Regions from separate parts of the Nocardioides sp. LMS-CY genome, predicted to be linked through region 2. Evidence: predicted binding sites of a transcription regulator. Region 2 holds the regulator's gene; each other region holds the start of a gene.
What was found. The regulator LexA, encoded in region 2, represses DNA repair genes until DNA is damaged. The targets are predictions, from matches to a motif close to TCGAACANNTGTTCGA.
Positions count from the first base shown of each region.

Region 1: a site for LexA is predicted at 1,693-1,708, ahead of recA (recombinase RecA). Genes of this name have one in related genera too.
Region 3: a site for LexA is predicted at 4,427-4,442, ahead of KM427_RS11020 (SAV_6107 family HEPN domain-containing protein). Genes of this name have one in related genera too.

Region 1 is NZ_CP076104.1:3,240,225-3,247,677, forward strand. Features, by position in the region: gene KM427_RS15515 (regulatory protein RecX) at 1-324, opposite strand, end outside; gene recA (recombinase RecA) at 510-1,559, opposite strand; gene KM427_RS15525 (S-methyl-5'-thioadenosine phosphorylase) at 1,932-2,738, opposite strand; gene KM427_RS15530 (MFS transporter) at 2,743-4,002, opposite strand; gene KM427_RS15535 (DUF3046 domain-containing protein) at 3,999-4,193, opposite strand; gene KM427_RS15540 (class I SAM-dependent DNA methyltransferase) at 4,190-5,335, opposite strand; gene KM427_RS15545 (GNAT family N-acetyltransferase) at 5,406-5,924, shown strand; gene KM427_RS15550 (hypothetical protein) at 5,896-6,267, opposite strand; gene KM427_RS15555 (ABC transporter permease) at 6,264-7,076, opposite strand; gene KM427_RS15560 (ABC transporter permease) at 7,076-7,453, opposite strand, start outside.
Region 2 is NZ_CP076104.1:1,347,221-1,354,673, forward strand. Features, by position in the region: gene KM427_RS06440 (ATP-dependent DNA helicase) at 1-1,402, shown strand, start outside; gene KM427_RS06445 (MXAN_6640 family putative metalloprotease) at 1,427-3,004, opposite strand; gene KM427_RS06450 (phosphatase PAP2 family protein) at 3,069-3,929, opposite strand; gene lexA (transcriptional repressor LexA) at 4,035-4,751, opposite strand; gene KM427_RS06460 (LysM peptidoglycan-binding domain-containing protein) at 5,029-5,436, shown strand; gene KM427_RS06465 (hypothetical protein) at 5,626-5,982, opposite strand; gene nrdR (transcriptional regulator NrdR) at 6,394-6,888, shown strand; gene KM427_RS06475 (vitamin B12-dependent ribonucleotide reductase) at 7,065-7,453, shown strand, end outside.
Region 3 is NZ_CP076104.1:2,270,248-2,277,700, reverse strand. Features, by position in the region: gene KM427_RS25705 (transglutaminase TgpA family protein) at 1-2,110, shown strand, start outside; gene KM427_RS11030 (SCO2097 family morphological protein) at 2,426-2,860, opposite strand; gene KM427_RS11025 (methyltransferase) at 3,076-3,810, opposite strand; gene KM427_RS11020 (SAV_6107 family HEPN domain-containing protein) at 3,874-4,305, opposite strand; gene KM427_RS11015 (hypothetical protein) at 4,494-4,952, opposite strand; gene KM427_RS11010 (YbaK/EbsC family protein) at 5,003-5,476, shown strand; gene KM427_RS11005 (ArsC/Spx/MgsR family protein) at 5,476-5,832, shown strand; gene KM427_RS11000 (phytoene desaturase family protein) at 5,840-7,141, shown strand; gene KM427_RS10995 (hypothetical protein) at 7,287-7,453, shown strand, end outside.

The sequences.
Region 1 (7,453 bases), 1.9 Mb from region 2:
GTCGTCGACCAGGCCGACCTCCTCGAACCGGTCGAGCAGGCGGCCGGCGATCTCGTCCGGCACGTGCTTCTTGGCCAGCTTGTCGGCGAGCTCCTGGCGGCTGCGCGCCTGGCCGGTGAGCTGGTCGAGCAGGATCTTGCGGGCCACCGCCTCCGGGTCGGCGTCCGGTGGTTCCTGAGGAGGTTGCGCAGCAACCGTCTCGAAGGGGCCCTGCGCCGTGGTGTCCTCGGGGGGCGGGGCGGCTGCGCGCTTGGTCCAGGCGTCCACCCCGGTCGAGACGTCCCCGAGCCACTCCGGCGGCGGCCGGTCCTCGTCGAGAGTCATGGGCTTGCTCTCCTGGGTCGCTGGGTTTCGAGGCTCGGGCCTGGCGGCCCTCCCACCTCAACCACCGACATGACGGTGGTTGAGGTGTGAGCTTGCGAGCCTCGAAACCCTTGGGTTGAGGTGCGAGCTTGCGAGCCTCGAAACCCTTGGGTTGAGGTGCGAGCTTGCGAGCCTCGAAACCATCACTAGAAGGAGTCGACGCCGATCGGCTCGTCGGAGAGCGGTGCCTCCTGGTCGACCTGCGGGCCCACGCCGAGCTTCTCCAGGATCTTCTTCTCCAGCTCGTTGGCGAGGTCGGGGTTGTCGCGCAGGAAGTTGCGCGCGTTCTCCTTGCCCTGGCCGAGCTGATCGCCCTCGTAGGTGTACCAAGCGCCGGCCTTGCGGACCAGGCCGGCCTCGACACCGACGTCGATCAGGCCACCCTCGCGGCTGATGCCCTTGCCGTACATGATGTCGAACTCGGCCTGCTTGAACGGCGGGGCCACCTTGTTCTTCACGACCTTGACGCGGGTGCGGTTGCCGACCATGTCGGTGCCGTCCTTGAGTGTCTCGATGCGGCGCACGTCGAGCCGGACCGAGGAGTAGAACTTCAGCGCCCGGCCACCGGTCGTGGTCTCGGGCGAGCCGAACATCACGCCGATCTTCTCGCGCAGCTGGTTGATGAAGATCGCGGTGGTGCCGGAGTTGTTGAGCGCACCGGTCATCTTCCGCAGCGCCTGGCTCATCAGGCGCGCCTGGAGGCCGACGTGGCTGTCACCCATCTCGCCCTCGATCTCGGCCCGGGGCACCAGCGCGGCCACCGAGTCGATGACGATCAGCGAGAGCGCGCCGGAGCGGACCAGCATGTCGGCGATCTCCAGCGCCTGCTCACCGGAGTCGGGCTGGGAGACCAGCAGCGCGTCGGTGTCGACGCCGAGGGCCTTCGCGTACTCCGGGTCGAGCGCGTGCTCGGCGTCGATGAAGGCCACGATGCCGCCGGCGGCCTGGGCGCTGGCCACCGCGTGCAGGGCGACCGTCGTCTTACCCGACGACTCCGGGCCGTAGATCTCGACCACGCGGCCGCGGGGCAGGCCACCCAGGCCCAGCGCCACGTCGAGCGCGATCGATCCGGTCGGGATGATCTCGAGCGGTGCCCGGCTCTCGTCGCCGAGCCGCATGACCGACCCCTTGCCGAACTGCCGCTCGATGTTGGCGAGCGCGGCGTCGAGGGCCTTCTCGCGGTCTCCACCAGCCATGGTCTTCTTCCTCGTCTCTCGTCGGGTTCCAGGCACATCGGCGACGCTAGAGCGAGCCACCGACAGTGCCTGATCAGCGCCGTCGAACCTGTGGAGAACCTCGTCCGCGTCGTGCCTGTGGACACAACCTAGCCCGAACATCTGTTCGATGTCGGCAGCGCGGTCCGGCGTGTTGCGGATTCGGGGCCGCGGCGCGGCGTCGCCCTGGTCGTCGTGCGGGTTTCGGCTGCTGGCAGCCGAAACCCGCGCGGCGCGCCGAGCTGATGCGGCGTGTCGTGCGGCTCTCGGCCGCCAGGTGGGAGCGGAGGTGCTGGTGTGACCCTTGAGGCCCCCGATCCGATGGGTGCACCGGCGGGGCCGCCCACCCGTGTGTCACCCGGGTCCGATGCCGCCCGGCACCTCGTAGGTCAGCTCGACGCCGTCGGCCCACGTCGAGCAGCCGCACCCGCGCGGGTCGGGCAGCCCCTCGATCGCGCGGGCGAGCAGGCCGCTGAGCCGCTCGAGGTTGGCCCGGAACAACGCGACGACCTCCTCCTGGTCCACGCCGTCCCCCACCTCCGCGCCGGCGTCCATGTCGGTCACCAGCGCGACCGGGGCGTAGCACATCCGCAGCTCACGGGCGAGGGCCGCCTCGGGCGCCCCGGTCATGTTGATCAGCGTCCACCCCTGGTCGGCGTAGTGGCGCGACTCCGCCCGGGTCGAGAAGCGCGGCCCCTCGATGACGACCATCGCTCCCCCGACCTTCAGCTCCGGATCGGCGGCGGCGAGCGCGCCGGAGACGCCCGGGCAGTAGGGGTCGGCGAACGGGAGGTGGACCGCCCCGCGCTCGACGTACGACGGGACCCGGCGGAACGTCCGGTCGACCAACTGGTCGGGGACGACCAGGTCGCCGGGCGCCACCGCGTCGCTCAGCCCGCCCACCGCGCACGGCGCGAGCACCTGGCGGACGCCGAGGGCGCGCAGCGCCCAGAGGTTGGCGCGGTACGGGATCGCGTGCGGCGGATGCTCGTGGTGCGGACCGTGCCGCGGCAGGAACGCCACCCGCCGGCCGGCCAGCGTGCCGACCGCGACCGGCGCCGAGGGCGCGCCGTACGGCGTCTCGACGGGGTGCTCCTCGTAGTCGTCGAGGAACGAGTAGAAGCCGGTGCCGCCGATCACCGCCACCTCCGCGAAGCTCATGGCCTCAGCCTGCCAGCCGCGTCGTGGCGCGCGCCCCGAACCCGCCGATCGCGACCAGCACGACCAGTCCGATCGAGCAGATCGCGAGCTCCGGGTAGCCCCACACGCCGACGATGACCCCGGCCAGCCCGCCGGCGCCCGCCGCGGTCAGCCCCATCACCAGGTCGGCGGCCCCCTGCACGTCGGTGCGGGCGTCGATCGGCGCGTGCTGGGCGATCAGGGTCGAGGCCGCGACGGTCGCGAACGACCAGCCCAGGCCGAGCAGGAACAGCCCCGTGAACATCTGCCACGACGAACCCTCCGGGGCGCTCGCACACAGCACCATCGCGGCCAGCAGCAGCACCGCGCCCTCGACCAGCACGGTCGGGCGCCCGGTGCGGTCGGCGAGCATGCCGACCAGGGGCGAGAAGGCGAACATGCCGAGCACGTGCAGGCTGATCACCAGACCGATCACGCGCAGCTCCGCGTGGCCGTGCTCCATGTGCAGCGGCGACATCACCATGACGCCGACCATCGCGGCGTGCGCGCACGCCATGCCGAGCACGGCGAACGCGAGCACCGGGCGCTCACGGGTGGCGGCCACCGCCCGCGACCACGCCGTACCAGCGGGGGCCTCGGGTGCCACGCCCGCCGCCTCGCGCGCGACCAGCAACGGGTCGGGACGCAGCAGCCCCCACACGACCAGCGCGGCCGCCAGCATGCCGATGCTGCCGAGCGCGAACGGCCCGGTCAGCTCGGGGATCCCCATCGTGTCGGCGAGCGCACCGGACGGGCCGGTCAGGTTGGGGCCGGCGACCGCCCCGATCGTGGTCGCCCAGACCACCGTCGAGAGCGCACGCCCCTTGTGGGCGTCCTCCGCGAGGTCGGTGGCGGCGTACCGGGCCCCGCTGTTGGCGGCGGTCGTCGCGCCGAGCAGGACCGCCCCGAGGAGCAGCACGACCATCGAGTCCAGGACGCCGGCCACCACCGCCAGGACGGCGCCGGCGGCACCGATCAGGTACCCCGCGGCCAGGCCGATCCGGCGGCCGCGGATCGCCATCACCCGGGCGAGGAGGTACGACGCCACCGCGGCGCCGAGCACCTGGAAGGTCTGGGCCAGGCCGGCCTGGCTCTCCGAGCCGGAGATGTCGCGCGCGAGCAGCGACGCCGTGGCAATGCCGATGGTGATGCCGATCGCGCCCACCGCCTGGGCGACGACGAGCGTGCGGATCGTGCGCCGCTGGATCGCCGCCAGGTCTGGCTCGACCCGGGCCGGGGCGCTCACTTCTGGGAGGCCGGCAGCTCGAGGGTCCGCCAGACCGCGGCCCAGACCTCCTTGGGCGGCACTCCCGCATCGAGCGCCTCGGCGGCGGTGCGGCCGCCGAGCTCGCCGATCACGAAGCTGCCCGCCCAGGACCGGGCGTACGCCGCACCCAGCGCGTCGTCCATCCGGGCCCAGAACTCGGTGTGCCTCATGCACGCACCGCCCGCACGTCGAGCCACGGCTCGCCGGTGCGCGCGCTGCGGCTCTGCCGCACCACCTCGACCCGCCAGCCGGCGGCCTCGAGCACCGCGCGCAGCTCCGCCTCGCGCCAGAAGACGAAGCGCCGCGGCGCCCCGACGTGGCCGTGGGTGGACCAGGCCTCGCCGTCGCCCTCCTTCAGGGTCAGTGCCAGCGGCCCGGCCGGGCGGGTGGCCGCGGCCAGCCGCTCCAGGAGCCGGGGCAGGTCGGCCCGGTCGACGTGGAGCAGACAGGCGTTCGCCCACACCCCGTCGTACGGCGCACCCGGGCGCTCGGGGTCGGCGAGGTCGTCGGTGAGCGGGTCGAGGCGGTCGGCGCTCTGCCCGGCGGCGCGCATCAGCTCGACGAAGCCCGCCGTGATGTCGGTGCGGCGCACGTCGAGGCCGGCGGCCTCGAGCGCGGCGGCGTCGCGGCCGGTGGCACTGCCGATCTCGAGCACCCGGCCGCGCGGCCCGACGGCGATCGCGAAGGCGACGATGTCGTCGGCGACCTCGGCGGGCAGGCTGATGGTGCCCTCGCCGTACGCCGCCGCGTGGGCGTCGTAGGCCGCGACCGTCGCGCGGACCACCGTGGCGCGCACGTCCCATGCGTGGTGGACGATGTCGTGCAGGTGGTAGAGCCCGATGCTCTCGACGCTGAACTCGCTGCCGTCGCCGCGCAGACCGCGGCGGCTCCACGCCCCCGGCGGGACCGACTCGTAGCGCTCGGCGACCCGCTCGGCGGCGTCCAGCAGCTCGGCCGACACGGTCGCCGGCCGCTGCTCGGCGTACCGCTGGGCGACCGCCGTCTCGTCCTGGTCCCAGTTGCGGAACCGGGGTGCGTCCTGCTCGAGCATCAGCGCGACGCGCTCGTCGAAGAGCAGGTGGACGTCGCGGACGTGGCAGGCGTACTCCAGCGGCGACCAGGTGGCCGGCTCGGGCCGTACCGCCACGTCGTCGCAGGTCAGCACGGCCTCCCAGCTGGTGGCGTTGTCGCGGATCACGGCCGGGATCCGGTCCACCGTGACGGTCGAGGCGTCGAAGGCGCACTCCGGGCAGGGCCGGTCGAGGACCCAGGTCCAGTCCTTGGTGTCGGGCACGATCCCGTCGACGTTCATGGCCTCATCCTCCCAGGCCGGCGGCGCCCCGCGCGCGGGAGATCCGGCCACCCTCCGCGAAGATGGCGCCATGACGACGGTCCGCTCCGCCACCGCAGGCGACCTGCCGGCGATCGCCGCGATCTACGACGAGGAGGTGCGCCACGGCATCTCGACCTTCGCGACCGAGCCGCCCGGCGTCGGCTACTGGCGCGAGCGCCTGGAGTCGGCCCGTCCCGGTGACCACGTGCTGGTGGCCGAGCGCGCCGGCGCGGTGGTCGGCTATGCGTACTCGGGCGACTACCGCCCGCGGGCGGCGTACCGACACACCCGCGAGACCTCCGTCTACCTCGCGGCGCCGGCTCGGGGCGAGGGCGTCGGCCGGGCGCTGTACGACGAGCTCCTCGGGCGGCTGCGTGCCGACGGCGTGCGGCTGGCGGTCGCGGTCATCGCGCTGCCCAACCCGGGCAGCCGGGGCCTGCACCGGGCCTGCGGCTTCGAGCGGGTCGGCGTGCTGCACGACGTCGGCCGGAAGTTCGACCGGTGGATCGACACCGAGCTGTGGGAGCTGCGGCTCGCGGTCAGCCCGGATTCGAGCCGAGGTCGGTGAGGAACGCGTCGACGTCGTCGATGCTGAGCAGGAGCTCGCGGACCCGGATCGGGACGCCGAGGATCCGGCCCGGGGTGGCCGGGTCGATCCGCACCCGGACGAGCGGGCCGCCGGTGGTGTTGACCAGCCAGCGGCCGCGCCAGCCGTGGGCGCCGATGCTGAGGCGCCGCCACGGCACGGAGGCGACCTCCTGGATCGCCGCGCGCGGGACCGCGACGCGGAAGGACCAGCCCAGCGAGACCAGGAGCGCCGAGTCGGTCACCTCGACGCGGGGCCGGCTGAAGGTGACCGCGAGCAGCACCCCGACGAGGGGGTGGGGCCGCGGCATCGCGTGGCGGGTCATGTGAGCAGCAGCTTGTCGAGGCGGCGGCGTACGACGAGCAGGCCGAGCACGCCCATCGCGACCAGGTAGAGGACCGAGACCAGGGAGCCCCACGAGAAGGCGCCGGTCGTGAGCTCACGGCACAGCACGACGCCACGATAGAGGGGCGTGACCTCGACGACCCACCGGACCGCCGTGGGGTAGGCCTCGACGGGGAAGAACGTGGCCGAGAAGAGGAACATCGGCATCGTCGCGAGCGTCACCCACTCGAAGTCCTGCCACGAGCGCATCCAGGTGGTCAGCGCCATGCACACGCCACCGAACGCGAGCCCGATCAGCAGCGACGCGGGCACGACGAGCACCGCCCACCACGAGGAGACCAGGTCCATCGCGACCATCACCACGAGGAAGCCGGCGGAGTAGAGCCCGCCCCGCAGCAGCGACCAGCTCAGCTCGCCGCGGGCGATGTCCATCGTGGTCAGCGGGGTGGCCAGCATCTGGTCGAAGAGCTTGTTGTACTTCAGCTTGAAGAAGAAGTTGAAGGTGCTGTCGAGCAGGGCGCCGTTCATGGCGGAGGCGGCCAGCATGCCGGGCGCGACGAACTCGGCGTACGGGATGTCCTGGCCGTTGAACTCGAAGCCGCTGATCAGCTGCCCGACGCCGACGCCGATCGAGAACAGGTAGAAGACCGGCTCGAGGAAGCCGGTGAGGAAGATGTACCAGGCCCGGCGGTAGGCCAGGTAGTTGCGGTAGACGAGCAGGCCGGTGGCCTCCGCGGGCCCGACCGGGTGGGCCGCGGCGCGGGCGACGGCGGTCGTGGTGATGGCCATCAGGACATCAGCCTCCGGTCCAGGCGGCGCACGGCCCAGAGCCAGCCGAGCAGCGCGAGCACGACGAGGTAGACGACGTGCACCAGCGCGGCGGACCCGTCGACGGTGTCGAGGGTGAGCATCCGGGTCAGGTCGACGCCGTGCCACAGCGGCGTGGCGCGGGCGAGCACCTGCATCCAGCCGTCGAGGTTCTCGATCGGGAAGAACGCACCGGAGAACAGGAAGAGCGGGATCATCCCGAGCCGGAAGACCAGGGCGAACGCGCTCTCGTCCTTCAGCCCGGCGGAGAAGGCGAAGATCGGGGTGGCGAAGGCGAGCCCGACCAGGAACTGCACCAGGAACGCCAGCACCGCGCCCCAGACCGTCTCGAAGACCCC
Region 2 (7,453 bases):
CTTCGCCGAGCGTGCCAAGGAGAAGGCGCAGCGCTCCCATCTCATCGTCACCAACCACTCGCTGCTCGCGATCGACGCGATCGAGGGCGTGCCGATGATCCCCGAGTACGACGTGGTCGTGATCGACGAGGCCCACGAGCTCACCACGCGGGTGACCCAGGCGGCCACCGACGAACTCTGGGCGGCGGAGGTCGAGCGGGCGGCTCGGCGCAGCCAGCGGCACGTCGACGGCTCCGAGGCCGATGACCTGGCCGACGCGGCCGACGCGCTCCGGGCGGCGATGTCCGAGGCCCGGCCGGGCCGGTTCGACGCGATCCCGCAGGATCTCGCCGACGCGCTCGTGCTGGTGCGCGACGCCGCGCGGGCCTGCGCCTCGGCGTACCCCAGGGGCAACGACAAGGAGGAGGACGGCGGCGACGCCGGTCGCCAGCAGGCGAAGGGCGCCGTGCAGGAGGTGTTCGCGACCGCCGAGCGGATGGCCGCCGACCTCGACTCCGACGTCCTCTGGCTGACCGAGGGCACCGAGCGGATGCCACCGAGGCTGTGCGTCGCGCCGCTCCAGGTCTGGGGTCCGATGCGCGACAAGCTGCTGTCGGACAAGACCGTCGTCTTCACCTCCGCCACGCTGATGCTCGGCGGCGACTTCTCCTCGGTCGCGACCAGCGTCGGGCTCAAGCCGAGCGAGCGGGTCGCGGAGGGCGAGCCGGCCCCGCCGACGACCGGCGACGCGATGCCGTGGCGCGGACTCGACGTCGGCAGCCCCTTCGACTACGGCAAGCAGGCGATCCTGTACGTCGCCCGCCACCTGCCGCCGCCGGGCCGCGACGGCATGGGCGCGGCGACGCTCGACGAGATCGTCGAGCTGGTCGACGCGGCCGAGGGCCGCACGCTGGGTCTCTTCTCGAGCCGTCGCGCGGCCGACGCCGCCGCCGAGGTGGTGCGCGAGCGGCTGCCCCACCTCACCACGCTGGCCCAGGGCGAGGCGCAGCTGCCCGAGCTCGCGGCGCAGTTCGTGGGCGACCCGCACACGTGCCTCTTCGGCACGCTCAGCCTGTGGCAGGGCCTCGACGTCCCCGGCGACACCTGCCAGCTGGTGCTCATCGACCGGATCCCGTTCCCGCGCCCCGACGACCCGCTGCTCAGCGCCCGGCAGAAGGCCGCGGACCAGGCCGGCGGCAACGGCTTCATGCAGGTCGCGGCGACCCACGCCGCGCTGCTCCTCGCCCAGGGCGCCGGCCGCCTGGTGCGCACCCACACCGACCGCGGCGTGGTCGCGGTGCTCGACCCGCGGCTGGCGACCGCGCGGTACGGCGGATTCCTCAAGGCCAGCCTGCCGCCGATGTGGACCACCACCGATCCCGCGCTGGTGCGGCAGGCGCTGCGCCGGCTGGCGCAGGCGTAGGCCGCCCGCGGGTCGGGCCGCGCCTCAGCGGACGGCGCGGATCCGGTAGCGCATCCGGGAGTGGTCGTCGCGCGGGAGGCCGCGGCAGGAGTACTCCACGCCGTCGACCTGACCCTGCCAGCACCGCGAGCGGATGCTGGCATTGGCGAGCGTCAGGTCGACCCGGCGCACCCGGCCGCTCCCGAAGCGCACCTCGGCCGTGCCGACGCCCTTCCGGGAGAGGCGCACCATCGTCCGGTGCGCCCGGCCCTGCTCGTCGTACCAGGTGAGGACGGCGGCCGACCCGCGTCGCTTGGCGGGCAGGTCGACGGCGACCCGGAGTCGCCGCTGCTTCAGCTCGGGCCCGGGGCGCACGCTCAGCGTGGTGCTGGCGAGGTGGTTGACGCGGACCTGCTGCCAGCCGGTGTCGTGGCTGGCGGGGGTGAACGTGTGCGCCCGGGTGGGCGCGGCCCGGTAGCTGCGGCCCTCCTCGTAGGTGCGGCGGGGACGGCGGTTCGCGTCGGCGAACTGGGCGTAGACCCGGCGCAGGTCGGTGCCGCGGCTCGCGAGCTCCTTGCTGACAGCCTGGATCGAGTAGTCGTCGGGCCCGTTGCGGGAGCCGTCGGCGCGCTCCCAGATCTTGCGGACGATGACGGGCATCCGGCCCTGCGACCGGGGGAACCGCTCGCTGAGGTAGCGGAAGAAGATCCACGCGCCGTAGTGGCGCAGCGAGTCCCCGAACTGGTCGAGCGACTGGCGCGGCTGGCGCATCGGGCTCATCGGCAGGTACTGGAGGTTGTCGTTGATCCGGTCGTAGACCTCGTCCTCCGCCCACACCGCGGTCGCCTCCATGAACCAGGCGTCCTCGTTGTAGTCGTAGGCGAACTGCACGGCGTGGAAGAGCTCGTGCGCCGCGGTCACCTTCAGGCTCTGGATCGGCTTGCGCGGGAATCCCTGGAAGGTGTGGTCAAGCGCGCAGTAGGCCCAGGTGTCGTAGGGGCCCTCCGCCGGCGGGGCGACGTCGGTGTCGCAGTACCCGTACAGCCCGTACTGCTGCTCGGCCGCGAAGTCCACCAGGTAGATGTCGAGCAGGCCGTCGCCGCCACCGCGGGCCCCGTCGGACTTCGGGGTGCGGTAGCCCGCCTTGGCGTACGTCGACAGCACCCGGTCGACGACCGAGCCGACCTTCTTGATCCAGCGCGGCGTGATCGCGGTGTCGGTGGAGCGCCAGTGCACCCGCGCGGACCCGAAGTCGCGGTAGACGTCGGCGCTGGGACGCTTCGTCACCCGGCGGGCCGCGGCGCGGTCGGCCGCCGACAGGTCGTCCATGCGCAGCCGCAGCTCGCGCAGCGCCAGGGTCAGGTCGCGTCCGGTCTGCTCCTCGGTGTCGTCGCCGGTCGCCTGCCGCTGTGCCGGGGCGGGTGTCGCCTGGGGCGCGAGCAGCTCCTGCACCTCCTCCAGCGCCGCCGCGGCGGCGTCGGGGGAGTCGGAGGTCGAGGTGGACGCGGGGCTCTCGGGCTCTGCCCCGGCCGGTGCGGCGAGGCTCCCGACGACGAGGGCCTCGAGCGCGAGCGTCAGCAGGACGGTCGCGGGCAGCAGACGTCGTCCGAGGGGGGAGCGCATTGCCCTACTGTCCCCGACGGCACCAAGAATCGCCCAACCGCCACCCCGGACGAGGTGGGCGGCGTCAGTCCAGGACCGAGGTGTCCTCGCGCGACGGCCGCTCGTCCGCCAGTCGTTCGAGCGGATCCGGCTCGGAGGGTGGACGGTCGGGGGCGACCGCGGCCCGTCGGCGCCGGGGCCAGCGCAGCGGGACCTTGCCGATCGCCTGCGCGGCCACCCAGCCGACCAGGACGACCAGCCAGCCCACCATCGCGTCGATCACCCAGTGGTTGCCGGTGCCGACGATGACGACCGCGGTGCCGATCGCGTAGATCCAGCCGAGCACGCGGACCCACTTGCGGGTCGCGTACACCTGCAGGGCGAGCGCCACCCAGAGCGACCACCCCGCATGCAGGGAGGGGAACGCCGCCAGCTCGTTGGTCAGCCCGCCGACCCCGCGGGGCGCGGAGGCGTCGGCGCCCCACCAGCCGTCGGCCGCGTGCAGGCTGAGCACGTCGACGTACCCGCTGATGAAGCGGGGCGGGGCGGTCGGCATGAACAGGTAGGCGAGCAGGCCGAGCAGGGTGGCGATGACCAGGGCGCGGCGGGCCGGGCCGTAGCGGTCGGCGCCGAGGCGCCAGAGCCAGACCAGGACCGCGGCGGTCACGACGTAGTGGAGCGTGGCGTACCAGTAGCTGCCGGCCAGGCCGAGCACCCGGTGGTCGGTGAAGAGCTGGTTGAGCGGCGTCTCCCAGTGGATGCCGATCAGCTTCTCGATGTGCAGCAGGTCGTTGGCCCGGTCGAGCGCCGGCTGCATGGACGTGTCGGCGAGCAGTCGGGCCAGGCTGTAGAGCACCCAGAGCCCGAGGATCAACAGCAGCTCGAGGAGGCCTCGGGCCCAGCGGGGGAGGGGCCGCCTGGGCGCGATCGCAGGTGCTGTCGTCACAGCACCACCGTCGTCCATCAGCCCTCCCGTGCCATCGGGGATCCTCCCCGAGTCAACCCCGAGGTCTGGTCGGGCAATTCCCCGAGGGGGAGTACATCGCGTCGATCAGACCCGTCGCAGCACGGCGGTCACCTTGCCGAGGATGGTGGCGTTCGTGCCGTCGATGGGATCGTAGTTGGGATTGTGCGGCAGCAGCCACACCTTTCCGTCCTTGCGCTGCAGCGTCTTGACCGTGGCCTCCCCGTCGATGAGCGCGGCCACGATCTCGCCGTTCTCGGCCGTCTGCTCCTTGCGGATGACGACGTAGTCGCCGTGGCAGATGGCGGCCTCGACCATCGAGTCGCCGGAGACCTCGAGCAGGAAGAGCTCGCCGTCGCCGACCAGCTGCTTGGGCAGCGGGAAGACCTCCTCGTAGCGCTCCTCGGCCAGGATCGGTCCGCCGGCGGCGATCCGACCGACCAGCGGCACGTAGGACGCGGCGGGCACGCTGTCGCCGAGGCCGGTCTCGTCGTAGGACGACTCCTCGGCGGCGCCGAGGGAGCGGCGGGCCGCCATCACCTCGGGCAGGAAGACCTCCAGGGCGCGGGGCCGGTTGGGGTCGCGCTTGAGGAAGCCCTTCTCCTCGAGCGTCTTCAGCTGGTGGGCCACGCTGGAGGAGCTGGTCAGCCCGACCGCCTCGCCGATCTCGCGCATGCTGGGCGGGTAGCCCCGCTTCTCGATCGAGTCCTTGATCGTCGCGAGCACGCGCTGCTGTCGCGGGGTGAGCCCGGTCGCGTCCGCGGGGCCGTCGGGCAGCTCTCGCACCGTCATCTTCTTGGCCATGGGTCGACGTTAGCCCGTTCGGCCGCCGTCTTCAAACAGTTGTTCGAACGGCGTGTCGAGCCCGCGACCCCGTACGAGCGTCGAACAAATGTTCGCCTGGACCCTTGTGTCGTTCGAACAGATGCTCTAACGTCGTACACGTGTTCGATCGAACGACTGATCGAGTGGGTGTCCGGATCGGCTCCTCCGGGACTGTCGGTGGCCGCCACTAGAACTGCTCTCGACGAACACGGACCGACGGCCCCGGAGCGGGGCCACTTCCCCAGGAGGTCACCAGATGAGCACCATGACGATCGACCCGACGATTGACCGGACGATCGACCGGACGATCGACCGGACGTTCGACCCCACCGTGGAGCGGGCGCTCCGCGGTCGCTCCGGCCACACGGACGGCGGGGTCCGGCTGACCCGGCGCGGCCGGGTGGTGGTCGTGGTGCTCGCGCTGTTCGCCGTGCTCGCCCTCGGGGTGGTCGTCGCGGGCGGGTCGGTCGCCACCCGCAACTCCGGCGCGCCGGAGCCCACCGCGGTCGTGCAGGTCGGCCCGGGCGACACCCTCTGGGAGATCGCATCCGTGGCCGCCGGTGACGGTGACGTCCGCTCGATGATCGACCGGATCGAGAAGCTCAACGCGCTCGACTCCGGGATGCTCGTCGCCGGTCAGCGGCTGCTGGTCCCGGTCGGCTGACATCCGACCCCGGTGCGCTGACGTTCGCCACCGGGGCCACCCAAGACTTCGCCGGCCGCCTCGACCCCGGCCGGCGAGACCGGGGAAGACGAGGGGCGGGGCCGTTCGGCTCCGCCCCTCGAGGTATTTCGGGCCCGGTGGCGGAGCTGCCGGACCCGGCCAGCGTGCCCCGTCCTAGCGTGCCCCGTCCTAGCGCGCGGCCCGTCGCCCGCCGATCGGTCGCGGCGCCTCCTCGGCGTCCGCCGTGCCGCGGGGCGCGGGTGGCTCGGTGATCCCGAGCCGCCGGGTCAGTCGGGCGAGCAGCATCATCCCGAAGAACAGGCAGGCGACGGCGCCGACCGAGGCGACGGCCAGGAACCACCAGGCCCGGTCGTCGCCACCCCGGGCGGTGGCGCCGAAGTCGATCGCGGCGTACACGAGGTACCCCCAGGCCACGACGCAGGCCGTGATGCCGAGCGCAAGCAGCAGCAGGGCCGGCTGGAAGGTCCGCCTGCGCCGGGGTCCACGGCGCGACCCGGCTCGCTTCCCACCCGTCGCACCCCGCACCCGGCCATTGTGGCCGATCGACCCAGCGGTCGGGGGAGGCTTCCCGGGCATCCGCCCGGTCGCCGGCCCCCATCGGGGGGCGACGCGCCGGTTCCGGAGCCCGTGTCGCCCGGCCGCTGCGGCCCTGACCTGCGGCTTTGCGGGTGGCGGGACGGACCGGTCAGAACCACCTCGACCTGCCCTTGCATCGCCCTTCGCCGGGGCGTACGGTTACCACTACATCTAGTACTTACAACGATGTAGTTATCCACATCTAGTTCCACAGGGGACGGTGGATGACTCACAGCGAACTGCTTGTTGTACACAGGGAAAGCCCCAGCTCTCCACAGCCACACCCACCCCGCCGGGACACCGCGCGGAGGGGGCGGCAGCGTGCGGAGGCTGGGCGAGACCGAAGGGAGGAGGGGCCCGATGCACTGTCCGTACTGCCGCAACACCGACACCCGGGTCCTCGACTCCCGGGTCGCCGACGACGGCGGCTCGATCCGCCGCCGGCGGGCCTGCTCGGCCTGTGAGCGCCGGTTCACGACCGTCGAGCTGATGCAGCTGACCGTGCTCAAGCGCTCGGGGGCCAGCGAGCCGTTCAACCGCGAGAAGGCGGTCGCCGGCGTGCGCAAGGCCTGCAAGGGCCGCCCGGTGTCCGAGGACCAGCTGGCCTGCCTCGGTCAGGTGGTCGAGGACGCGCTGCGGCTCTCCGGCGCCGCCGAGATCGAGGCCCACGAGGTCGGCATGGCCATCCTCGGGCCGCTGCGCGCGCTCGACGAGGTCGCCTACCTGCGCTTCGCGAGCGTCTACCGCGCCTTCGAGTCGGCCGACGACTTCGAGAAGGAGATCGCGGTCCTGCGCGCGGAGCGCCTCGAGCGCGTGCTCGCGGAGCCCGCGCCTCAGCCCGTCCCGACGGGCTGACCACAGACGGCCCGGCGTGCGTAGTGGGGAAGCTGCGTACGCCGGGCCCACCACCTCGCTTGTCGAGCGACCTCAACAGACCTCAACAGACGTCAACGGACGCAGCCGCCGCACTGTCGGTGGCACCAGCAAGTATCGAACCAGCACATCAACCTCGAGAGACGGGACGCAGAGGGATGACCGAGACGGTGAGCGGCGGAGCCCAGGGACAGGCGCCGGGCAAGGGCAAGGCCAGGAAGGGCGCGGGCCTGAAGATCCAGCGGGTCTTCAGCACCGAGGGCGTGCACCCGTACGACGAGATCACCTGGGAGCGCCGCGACGTCGTCCAGACCAACTGGAAGACCGGTGAGACGGTCTTCGAGCAGCGCGGCGTCGAGTTCCCCGACTTCTGGTCGGTCAACGCCTCGACCATCGTCACCACGAAGTACTTCCGCGGCGCGGTCGGCACCGACGCCCGCGAGTGGAGCCTCAAGCACATCGTCGACCGCGTGGTGAAGACCTACGCCAAGGCCGGCGTCGACCACGGCTACTTCGCCACCGCTGCCGACGCCGAGGTCTTCGAGCG
Region 3 (7,453 bases), 920 kb from region 2:
CGGCGGTGCCTGGACCGAGCTGACCACGATGATCGGCGACGCGCTCGACACCTCCCGGCAGTACCGCGCGCCGGTGCCGCTGGGCGCGCCCCCGGTCGACGTCCTGCTGGTCCTCGGTGGGCTGGCGTGCCTGCTGCTCGTCGACATGCTGGCGTGCACGCTGCGGCGGGTGCCGCTGGCCGGCCTGCCGCTGCTCGCGATCTTCAGCATCCCGGTCGGGATGATCGACCAGGGCATCGCCTGGTGGGTCTTCGCCATCACCGCGATCGGCTACCTCACGATGCTCTTCCTCCAGGAGAGCGACCAGGTCGCGCGCTGGGGCCGTCCGCTCGGCGAGGACCGCGAGACCGGCGATCCCATCTCGTTCGGCGCCGGCGCGACCACCGTCCGCAGCACCGCGAGCCTGGTCGGTGGCGCCGCGACCGCGATCGCCGTCATGGTGCCGGTGCTGATCCCGGCGACCGGGCTGCACATGTTCGACTTCGGCCCGGGCTCGGGCGGCGGCGACGACATCAAGGTGGCCAACCCCACGGCCGACCTGGTGCGCGACCTCAAGCGCGGCGACGACATCCCGCTGATCCGGGTGACGACCAACGACCCGGACCCGTCGTACCTGCGGATCCTCGCCCTCACCCGCTTCTCCGACGCGGAGTGGAGCCCCGGCAACCGGGAGGTGCCGGCCGACCACCTCGCCGACGGCCAGATGCCGCCGCCGCAGGGCGTCGCCGCGGAGCTCTCCCGGCAGGACTATCCCTACCAGGTGAGCGTGCTGCCGACGTTCGACTCGCGCTGGCTGCCGACGCAGCCGCCGGTCAGTCTCGTCGACGCCCCGGGTGACTGGCGCTACGACCAGCGCACCATGGACTTCATCGCCGGCGACCAGGACCTGTCGACGGCCTCGCTCGACTACACCATGACCTCGGTCGACCTCAACCTCACCTCGGCGCGGCTGGAGCAGGCGGGCACGCCCACCGGCAAGGTGGACGACATCTTCACCGACCTGCCCGAGGACATGCCGCCGATCGTCCACGACCTCGCGGTGCAGGTGACCGACGGCGCGACCACGCAGTACGAGAAGGCGGTCGCGCTCCAGAACTGGTTCCGCACCGAGTTCAGCTACTCCCTCGACCGCGCCGACGGCAACGGCACCGATGCGCTGGTGGAGTTCCTGACCGACGCCCCGGGCGGCCGGATCGGCTACTGCGAGCAGTTCGCCTCGGCGATGGCGGTGATGGCTCGCGACCTCGGCATCCCCGCCCGGGTCGCGATCGGCTTCCTGAACCCGTCGGCGGACGGCCCGGACACGTGGGTCTACAGCTCCGACGACATGCACGCCTGGCCCGAGCTGTTCTTCGACGGCGCCGGCTGGGTGCGCTTCGAGCCCACCCCGGCCGGCCGGGCCGAGGACGTCCCGTCGTACACCGTGCCCGGCACGCCCGACGACGGCCCGACCGCGTCGATCTCGCCGTCGGCGAGGTCCTCGGCGGTCGCGCCGACCAACCGTCCCCAGGACACCGAGTCCGCCGCGGCGGACGCCGGCGACTCCGGCGACACCGGGTCGACGATCGCGTGGGGGCCGACGCTCGGCGGGCTCGCCGCGGTCGCGCTCCTCGTCGGCGGACTGCTGCTCCCCCGGCTGGTGCGCTCTCGGCGTCGCGAGCGCCGGCTCGCCTCGGGCGCGATCGAGGCGGTCTGGGACGAGCTCCACGACACCGCGCTCGACCTCGGCGTCCCGTGGCCGCCCGGCCACTCGCCGCGGCGTACCCGCAACGTGCTGGTCGAGCACCTCGGCGCGCCCGCCGGGCCCGACTCCCCCGAACGCCCGGCACACGGACCGGCCGTCGCCCCCGCGGCGGTCGCCGCCCTGGACCGGCTGGTGCTCACCCTCGAGCTGGCCCGCTACTCCCGCGCCGGCGCCACCACCGACCCGGTGCGGCTCCGCAGCGACGGCGAGGCGTGCGTCGCCGCGCTCGCCGGCGGCGCCACCCGGGCCGCCCGGCGCCGCGCCACCTGGTGGCCCCGCTCCGTGCTCACCCTGCGCCGCCGTACCAGCTCCACCGCCCCGCCCCTCGAGGCCCGCTACGGCGGGGTCGTCGACAACATGAGCTGACCGGCCCCGCACCCGGTCGGCGTCGGATCGGACTTTGCGGATAGTCCGTCACGTTCCGGTTGTCGATCCACGCTCATGACGACCAGAACGTGACGGACTATCCCGCCGCCGCTGCCGGCCGGGTGGCCGACGGGGAGGTCGCCATGAGGGATACCCAGTGACGATGTGGTTGTTCCGAGCGCTCCGGAGCAACCACATCGTCACTGGGTATCCCTCATCCGGCTGCGCGTGGGACGTGCTCCGAACGTGGAACGACCCGGCCGTGGTCGACCGGGTCGTGGTGCTGGTGGTGCTGGTGGTGCTGGGTGGCGCGAGTCAGAAGCCGCCGTGCTCGCGGCGCCGGCGCCAGCGCTCCTCCATGCGCTCCATGAAGGAGCCGCCGTTGGAGCCGCGGTTGCGCTTGGTACGGCGACCGCCGTCGATGACGGTGAAGCCGCGGCTGGGGTGTGCGGCGCGCGGGTCGGCCGCCGCCGGGGCCGCATGATGACCACGCATGGCGGCCAGGGCCACGGTGGCCGAGCCGAGCATCACCACGAAGCCCGCGATGCCGAGAACTGTGATCCGGGCGACGGCGCCGGTCATCAAGACAGCGACACCGATCGCGAAGCAGACACCTGCGATGATCGCGCGGCGACGGGCCGTGCGGCGGAAGGCCGTGCCGCGCAGCGTCGACGCCAGCTTGGGGTCCTCCTCGACGAGGGCCCGCTCCATCTGCTCGAGCAGTCGGAGCTCCTCTTCCGAGAGTGGCACCGTACCTCCCACATGGTCATCGCCGGACACAACGACTCCGGCAACTGCAAGTCTAGGCAGCGGCTGCTGATCCCGGTAGGCGGGTCGCCGAATTTCGTCACCGAATCGTGGCCGACGCCTGGTCGGCACGGTGCCCAGGACGGCGTCGGGGCGTTCCGGACGCGGTCACGGGCGGCTGCGATCCGCCCCCGCACGGGCATCCGGCCGTCAGCGGGTCAGCGCGCCAGAAGGTGCAGCTGGGCCGCCAGCGGGAGGTACTCGGGTCGCTCCGAGACCGCGCGCTCCAGCTCGACCAGGGCGGCGGTCGCCCCAGCCTCGAGGTCGAGCAGCGAGCCGGGGACCAGGTCGGCGAAGACGCGGACACCGTGGACCGCGCCGACCGCGAAGCCGGACCGTTCCAGCAGCTCGGTGGCCTCGGCCGCCGTGAAGCGGTGGCCGGCGCGGCCGTCTCGCGCCCCCACCGGGGCATCGAGCAGCGTCAGCGCCTGTGTGAAGTGGCCGGCCATCGCCCGGGCCACCACGGCCGCGTGTCGCTGGGCGACGAGCAGGCTCAGCGTCCCGCCCGGGCGGAGCACCTGACGCAGGGTCGCCAGCGCGGCGACCGGATCGTCGACGACCTCGAGGACACCGTGGCACAGCACGACATCGGCACTCTGCGGCCCCACGGCGTCCAGCAGCGTCGCCAGGTCGCCCTGCTGCGCCGCGACCTCGACGTCGAGCTCGCGGGCCCGTCGGCTCAGCGCCGCGAGCGCATCGGGGCTCGGGTCGACCACGGTCACCCGGGCGCCGAGGCCGGCGACCCGGACCGCGAACCCGCCGGTGCCGCCGCCGATGTCGAGCACGTCGCCGCCGGCCTCGACGTACGGCCGGACAGCGTCCCAGACCACCGAGCTCCTGGCGGCGGTCCGTCGCTCGCTCGGGGGCTCGGTGGGCCGCGCGCTCTCGTTCATGCCTCCGACACTAGTGGCGCGAGGCCGGTGACGCGCGAGACCCGGCGCGTCACCCGGCGTGCATCACCCGGCGCGCATCACCTCCCCCGCGGCGAGCGGGGCGTGTGGCACCAACCCCAGGGACCGCTCGACCACGGCGAGGAACCGGTCGGCGTCGCGCACCAGGTCGTCGGCCTCCCGCGCGGCGACCGCCCGTGTCGAGCCGGCCTCGGCGGCGGCCCGCTTGGACGCACCGGCCGCGAAGAAGGTCGCCCACTCGCCGAGCTCGGGAGCGACCTCGGCGAGCAGCACCCACGCGTTCTTCTGTGGTCGGCGACCGCGGCGTGCCGATGGCCGGGCCCGGGCCGCCAACAGCGCCGCCGCCGAGCGGAGCGCCGCGACGTGGGCGCAGGCGTAGCGCGTCGGGGCGTCCGTGGCCGCCACCGCCTCGCTCAGCGACTCCGCCGCGCGGGCGAGATAGGAGTGCGTGGTGGCGGGCAGGGCGTACGGGTTCATCGAGCACCTCATCTCCTCGACCCAGGACCGGCGACCCACTGTCGGTGCGACCGGGCATGCTGAGCCAGGCCCGGCCCGGCCCGACGGGGACGGGGTCGAGGTCGTCCCCGTCGAGCCCGGATCGAACATATGTTCGATCCGATGGCTACGCTACACCCCGGTGCCGACGGCCCGTCAAGGGCGCGAGATCAGGATCCGGCGCGGACGTCGCCGGAGCGGTCGGCCGCCCGCAGGTAGACGCCGGTGTCGCGATGCCACAGCGCGACCAGCACCGCCGCGTCGAGCACCAGGCTCACGATCGACAGCACCACGAACAGGGCGGGCGGTCCGATGCGCAGGGTCGCCAGCGTGCCGATCGCCAGCGCCGCCACCGTCACGGTGATCGCCACCCGTGCCCAGCCGTGCCGGGCCCGGAAGAACTCGAGCAGGACCGCCATCATCAGCGCGATCACCACGAGCATCACGACGATGACCGGCACGATGTCGGGAGGCTCCACGGAGCCGGCGTCGGGGCGACCGGCCTCCCACGCGTCGGTGAGCTCGGACTTGAAGACCATCGAGAGCCCGGCCGTGACCATCGACAGTACGACCAGCGCCCCGGTCAACCAGACCGCGGCCGTCACCGCCGTTGCTCGCCCCTGACTCATCCAGCTCCTCCTCCATCCCCGGCGCAGCACGCTGCCCTAGGGTCTCGACCATGAACTCCGAACACCCGACGATCACCCGGTTCCGCGACGACCACGCGCGACGAGGCGGCACCGGTGAGATCGTCATCCTGCCCGATTCGGTGCACACCGCGGCACTCGCGGCCGAGGCACTGGGGTGTGAGGTCGGTGCGATCGCCAACAGCCTGCTCTTCGACGCCGACGGGACGCCCGTACTCATTCTGACCTCGGGAGCCCATCGCGTCGACACGGTTGCGGCCGCGGCGCGCGTCGGGGTGAGCAAGCTCAAGCGGGCCTCGCCCGACTTCGTGCGCGAGCACACCGGGCAGGTCATCGGCGGGGTCTCCCCCATCGGGCATCCGGCCCCCGTGCCGACGTACCTCGACTCCTGGCTGCGGCGCTACGAGGTGGTCTGGGCGGCGGCCGGCCACCCGGCTGCGGTGTTCTCCACGACCTACGACGAGCTCGCGGCGATGACCGGCGCGCCGGAGATCGAGGTCGACTGATGGAGATCTGGCTCAACCCCGCCTGCTCGAAGTGCCGCACCGCCGTGGCCGAGCTCGACGCGGCCGGCGTCGCCTACACCGTACGGCGCTACCTCGACGAGCCGCCGACGGCCGCCGAGCTCGCCGACGTCGTGGCCCGGCTCGGCCTGGAGCCCTGGGACATCGCGCGCGCCAAGGAGGCCCGCGAGGCCGGCATCGACCTGCCCCGCGACGCCGAGCACCGGGCGGACTGGCTCGAGGCGCTGGCGACGCACCCCCGGGCGATCCAGCGGCCGATCATCACCGCGGCCGACGGCACGACCGTCGTGGGCCGCGACCAGGAGTCGCTCGACCGCGTGCTCGGCGCCGAGGCCTGAGCCGGGGATGGCACGCGTCGCGGTCGTCGGCGGCGGGTTCGGCGGTCTCGCCGCCTCGCTGCGGCTCGCCAAGCTCGGCCACGACGTCACCCTGATCGAGCGAGCGGCGCGGCCCGGCGGGGCTCTGTCGGAGGTCCACGCGGGCGACTTCGCGTGGGACGCGGGCCCGACGTACACCCTGCTCCCCGCCGTCGTGCGCGACCTCTTCCGCAAGTCCGGGCGGCCGATCGAGCGGGAGCTGGAGCTGGTGCCGCTCGACCTCGTGCGGGAGCACCGCTTCGAGGACGGCACGTCCGTGCGGCTGTCGAGCGGCCGGGCGGCGCAGGTGGCCGCGTTCGACGGGCTCGGCCGCGGACTCGGTCAGCAGTGGGTGGACCACGTCGCGTCGTACGCCGACGACTGGGAGGTGCTGCGCCGTGGCTACCTGGAGAACCCGTGGGACCCGGCCGACCTGCCGCGCGACGTCGCCCGCCGGCTCGACGGTCGGGAGATGCTGGCCAGACGCCTGCGGAAGGCGTTCCGCGACGAGCGGCTCCGGCTGGTCGCCGGGCATCCGTTCGTCGCCGAGGGTCACGAGCTGCGCAACGTGCCGGCCTGGGCCGGCATGACGGCGTACGTCGAGCAGCGCTTCGGTGCCTGGACCGTCGAGGGCGGGATGGCGCGGCTCGGCGACGCGCTGGTCGCACGACTCGCCACCCGCAAGGTGCAGGTCCTGACCGACACCGAGGCCGACGACCTGGTGGTGCGCGACGGAAGGGTCGCCGCGGTCGCCACCCCTGCGGGCGAGGTCGAGGCCGACGTCGTGGTCTGCGCCGTCGACCCGCGACGACTGCCGGCGCTGGCGGCGTACGTCGAGCGCACCATGCCCGCGATCCCGCCCTTCGTGGTGCACGTCGGCCTGTCAGGCGAGGCGCCGGACCTGCCGCACGAGCTGGTGCTGCACGGTGACCCGACGCTTGTCGTCCGCACCGGCGGGCGCGCCCCGGAGGGTCACGCCGCCCTGACCGTGCACGGCCGCGGCAGCCTCTCCGAGGACATCCTGCGTGCCCTGGCGCGGCACCGGATCGACCTGCGGCCACAGGTCGTCGAGCGGGTGGATGTCAGCCCGCGCGAGCAGGTCGAGCAGTGGGGCGGCTCGCCGATGGGCGTCCTCTGGCAGGGCCGGGGCACCACGCGGAGGCGACTCGGCCCGCGCACCCCCATCCCCGGCGTGTACGCCGCCGGCGCCCACGCCACCCCGGGCGCCGGGCTCCCCTACGTGGGACTGTCGGCGGCGCTGGTGGCGGCGGAGGTGGGACCGGCGGGATAGTCCGTCACGTTCTGGTCGTCACTCCGGACGATCGGCAACCGGAACGTGACGGACTATCCCGATAATCGACCCACTCCGCCCCCGCACCTCGCGGGCCTGTGGATGACGGGAGCAGCGACGGCCGGATGCGGCGCACGATGCTGCGGTGTTCGAGCCGTCGCCGTTCCACCCGAACCGACCGGGGATCGTCGCCCCGGTGCGGGTGGACGCTCGCGGTCTGGCGGGGCCCACCCAGGCCCAGGCGCGAGGGCGGGACTGGCGGCGGAGCTCGCGGGGGCTGTACGTCCCGAGCCGGATCGACGACGAGCCGGT